Regions from separate parts of the Luteibacter aegosomaticola genome, predicted to be linked through region 2. Evidence: riboswitches for the same ligand, from Rfam matches in the RefSeq annotation. Region 2 holds a riboswitch; the other holds the start of a gene.
The links. A riboswitch is a leader RNA that binds a small molecule or an ion and turns the genes downstream of it on or off. The one in region 2 is predicted to bind thiamine pyrophosphate.
Positions count from the first base shown of each region.

Region 1 (2,389 bases), 1.3 Mb from region 2:
CGGCCCTCGATCACCGGCTTCATCATGACTTCGTCATGGCCCAGCGGCAGGTTCAGGTCGGCAAAGGCGACATTGCGGTGGGCCGGAGCCACGAAATCTTCGCGGCGGATGGTCTTGAGGGTCTCGAGTACGGAGTACTCAAGCACTTCCCAGGGGCGAACCTGGTTCTCGACCATGTTCTGGCGGGCCTGCTCGAAATTCATCGCCATGGTGTTCAATCCCGTACGAAAAGCTGAAAAGAGTCGGATGGAGAAGCGGTTATGGGCCGTTTTCCCCGATAGGCAAAGGCTGCGGTCCCGCTGCGCCCCGGCTAAGTGCCGGAAGTCACCGGGCGGGGCTGACGGAAGTCACCCCCGGGCAGGCCCCACGCCGGCTGAACGGCCGGTAGGCGGGAATCCTGGCAACCATGGAAGCCGCACGCGGGCGGCCCCACCTATTCTAAGGTAGGACGGCGGCTCCGCTCGTGTTCCAGCTTGCTATCGTGTGAAAAAGATGCACAGCCCGCTGGAAATAACTAAACCGCTGCGTATAATAAAGTCATAATTTTTGTTTGTGAAGGTGCAGCCATGAACGCCAGCCCGAAAATGAAGACCCAGGGCCCGGGGCGTCCGAAGGACATGGAGAAGCGCGCGGCCATCCTCGATGCCGCCAAGGCGCTCTTCACCCAGGGCGGTTTCGCCGGCACCAGCATGGATGCCGTCGCGGCTTCGGCCGGTGTGTCCAAGCTCACCGTCTACAGCCATTTCGGCGACAAGGACAACCTCTTCCGCGAGGTGATCCGCGCCCACGTGCAGGAGCGCCTGCCGGACGACCTGTTCGATTTCAGCCCTGGCGCCGATATCCGCGCCACGCTGGATAACATCGCCAGCCGCTATGCGCAGATGGAAACGAACATCGAGTCCGTCGGCACGTTCCGCGCCATCCTTTCCGACTGCCAGGCCGGCGGTAATCCCCGCTTTGGCCGTCTGGTGTGGGAAGAGGGCCCGGTGCGCATGCACAAGCTGATGAGCCGCCTGGTGAGCGATGCCGTGGAACGCGGCCAGCTCGAGGTCAGCGACATCAGCCGCGCCACCACCCAGTTCCTGGCCCTGCTCAAGGGCGATCTCCTCATCCGCCGCCTGTTCGGCTGCGAGGACTGCGCCGTGCAGTTCGCCGAGGAAGTGAAGACCAACGCGCTCGCCGCGGTCGAGATGTTCATGCGGGCCTACGCGCCCCGCGGCTGAGCCGCACTCGCGTTCCGCCCCGCTTCGTGCTTGAATCGGCCCCGAAGCGGGGGTGCCGGCGCGTTGCGCAGGCTGAGAGAGTCCCTTTGAACCTGATCCGGTCAGTACCGGCGTAGGAAGCTTTGTCCACGGGAGCCGTGCGCCTTGTTGCGCGCCCGGCCGCCCGTGGCGGTGCGTCCGCTTCTCCCTCCCTCAGAGCCGAGAAGCCGATGAACGCCATCTCCCCCGAACTCGCCCGCGCCGCCCGCGAGCTTTCCGCTGCCGTCACCACGCCCCTGCCTGGCTCACGCAAGATCCATGTGGCCGGTAGCCGGCCGGATATCCGCGTGCCCATGCGCGAGATCGTCCAGGCCCAGACCCCCACGCTGTTCGGTGGCGAAGAGAACCCGCCGCTGGTGGTTTACGACACCTCGGGCCCGTATACCGACCCGGCGCATGCCGTGGACCTGGCCGCCGGCCTGCCGCCGCTGCGTGCCCCGTGGATCGCCGCCCGCGGCGACGTGGTCCGGCTGGATGGGCTGTCCTCCGCGTTCGGCCGCGCCCGCGCCGACGACGCCCGCCTCGACGCCATCCGCTTCCCGGCCCCTCGGACCCCGCTGCGGGCCATGCGCGGGGCCAACGTCACCCAGATGCATTACGCCCGCCGGGGCATCGTCACGCCGGAAATGGAGTTCATCGCCCTGCGCGAGAACCTCGCCCCTACCTTCATCCGCGATGAGGTGGCCCGCGGCCGCGCGATCATCCCGTCGAACATCAACCACCCCGAAGCCGAGCCAATGATCATTGGCCGGCACTTCCTCACCAAGGTGAACGCGAACATCGGCAACAGCGCGGTGAGCTCGGGTATCGCCGAGGAGGTGGAGAAGCTGGTGTGGGCTACGCGCTGGGGCGCGGACACCATCATGGATCTCTCCACCGGCAAACATATCCACGAGACGCGCGAGTGGATCCTGCGTAACTCGCCGGTGCCCGTCGGTACCGTGCCGATCTACCAGGCGCTGGAAAAGGTCGGTGGCGTCGCCGAAGAGCTCACGTGGGACGTGTTCCGCGATACGTTGATCGAACAGGCGGAGCAGGGCGTGGATTACTTCACGATCCACGCCGGCGTGCTGCTGCGTTACGTGCCGCTCACCGCCGGCCGCGTGACCGGCATCGTCTCGCGCGGC
Region 1 is NZ_CP095741.1:4,397,446-4,399,834, reverse strand. Features, by position in the region: gene L2Y96_RS19725 (protein-L-isoaspartate O-methyltransferase family protein) at 1-209, opposite strand, end outside; gene L2Y96_RS19720 (TetR/AcrR family transcriptional regulator) at 567-1,223, shown strand; TPP riboswitch at 1,262-1,359, shown strand; gene thiC (phosphomethylpyrimidine synthase ThiC) at 1,433-2,389, shown strand, end outside.
Region 1: linked by a shared signal. The riboswitch ahead of thiC (phosphomethylpyrimidine synthase ThiC) and the one ahead of L2Y96_RS02900 (TonB-dependent siderophore receptor) in region 2 are both predicted to bind thiamine pyrophosphate.

Region 2 (2,389 bases):
TGAGCCGGATACCGCCGCCCGCCAGGCGGGTGCCCTGCTGCGTAGCTGGGTCGAGGACGGCATCGTGGATTCGCTCGTCGGCGACTGAACGGCGGGTGGCGCCGCCGCCGTTACACTGGCGGGATGATTGACGACGCCCACCTTACCCATGGCCTCGCTGGCGATGAGCTGCCCCCGGACTGGCCGGCACTGACCGAACGCGAGGTGGCGCAGCTGCTCAGCCGCGTTCCAAAGCTGGGCGCCACGGGAGCCATTCGCTGGCGGTCACCGCGGCCCCTTTCGGCCGCCGCCCTGGTGGAAACCGCCTCCGGGCGCGTATTCGTCAAGCGCCACCACGCCAGCGTGCGCTCGGCAGCCACGCTGGCGGAAGAGCACGCGTTCGCCAGCCATCTGCGGGCCCACGGCATTCCGTTGCCGCCGCTCTTCACGGATGTCACCGGCCATACCGCCATGGCCATGGGGGAGTGGGTCTACGAGATCCAGGCGCCTGCCCAGGGCAACGATATCTACCGCGACGCCTTTTCGTGGTCACCGGTGGGCGGCCTGCGGCATGCACGGGCGGCAGGCTCCATGCTGGCGCGCCTGCACCAGGCCGCGGAAGGCTACGTGGCACCCCAGCGGGCGACGCATATCCTGGTGGCGCGGGCGGACATCCTGGGTGCCCGTGACCCCGTCGCCGCCGTAGAGGCGGAGCTTGCCGAGCGCCCGGCGCTCGCGGCCTACCTCGGCGACCGCGACTGGCGTGCGGAGCTCAGTGCGACGATGGCGCCCTGGCAGGGCGCGGCCCACGCAGGTGTACGCAGGCAGCCCCGGCTCTGGACCCATGGGGACTGGCATGTCTCCAACCTCTGCTGGAGCGATGCGAGCGACGCCGCGACCATTATCGACGTTCTCGATCTGGGCCTCAGTGCGGCGACCTTCGCCCTGTTCGACCTGGCCACGGCGATCGAGCGCAACGCCATCGCCTGGCTGGAGATCGCGCAGGGCGAGATCGGCCATGCGGACCTCGCGCTGGCGCTGCTCGAGGGCTATCACGCCGTGAAGCCGTTGAGTGACGACGATCTCGACGTCCTGGCCAGCGTGCTGCCCGTGGTCCATGTCGATTTCGCGCTTTCGGAAGTGGAGTACTTCGAGGGCATGACCCGGCGGCGCGACCACGCCGACGTGGCCTGGCATACCTTCCTGCACGGGCACGCCGCGTGGTTCGCCACGCCGCCGGGCCAGCGGCTGCTCGACGCCATTCGCCACGCGGGCGCCCGATTCGTGCTTCAATAGGCGTCTTGAAGCGGGGGTGCCTGGCGTTGCCAGGCTGAGAGAGTCCCTTGGAACCTGACCCGGTTAGTACCGGCGTAGGGAGCTTGCAGAGCCATGGCATCCGTCGTTGGGCGGTCCGTGGCCGGCCGTCGCTTCGTCCGTTCGCCACGAAGACGACCATGATCCCGAAACGTACCCCGCTTGCCCTTGCCCTGTTGTCGTTCATTGCTGCTGCCCACGCGGCCGATGACACCCCCCAGCAGGCGCGCACGCTACCGTCCATCGATGTCCGTGCCACCACCACGGAAGGCTACCGTGCCGCGGATTCCCAGCTGGATACGTTCGGCAGCTTCGGCAGCGCGCCGTTGCACGACACGCCGGCAGCGATCACCGTCATCACGCGTGCACAGATCGACGACCGCCAGCCGCGATCGCTTAGCGAACTCGTCCGCGGCGATGCCGCCATCAACGACAACTACGCGCCCGCCGGCTACTACCAGGATGTATCGATCCGCGGCTTTCCGCTGGATCTGGCGACGGGCTTTCGTTTCAACGGCATGATCATGTCGGCTGAGCAGTTGTCTGCGCTTGAAGGTAAGGAGCGCGTGGAAGTATTGAAGGGACTCGGTGGGCTCGAAGCTGGCGTGGTCGAGCCGGGCGGGCTGGTGAACTACGTGAGCAAGCGGCCCGCCGAGGTGCACAACCTCACGGTGGGGACCGATTCGCACGGCTCCACGTACGAAGCACTCGATCTGGGTACCTGGTTCACGCGCGATTTCGGTATGCGTGTGAACGCAGCGAACGAACGTACGCACGGTCCAGTGGAGCACACGGATGGGCGGCGGAGCTTCGTATCCGTCGCGGCCGACTGGAAGATCACCGATGCGGCGACCCTGCTGCTCGATACGGATTACCAGACCAGTGGTGGCCGTTCGGCATCGGGTTACCAGCTGCTGGGTGGTACCGAGATTCCGCAACACCCGAGCCGCACGCGTCTCCTTGGCTATCAGCCGTGGCAGCGCCCGGTCGGCATCCATTCGAGCAACACGTCGCTGCGTTTCAATTACCGCTTTAGCGATCAGTGGAATGCGCAGGTATCGGCAGGGCATAGCCATACCGTCATCGACGATAACGT
Region 2 is NZ_CP095741.1:649,635-652,023, forward strand. Features, by position in the region: gene L2Y96_RS02890 (HvfC/BufC N-terminal domain-containing protein) at 1-88, shown strand, start outside; gene L2Y96_RS02895 (phosphotransferase enzyme family protein) at 124-1,275, shown strand; TPP riboswitch at 1,278-1,373, shown strand; gene L2Y96_RS02900 (TonB-dependent siderophore receptor) at 1,434-2,389, shown strand, end outside.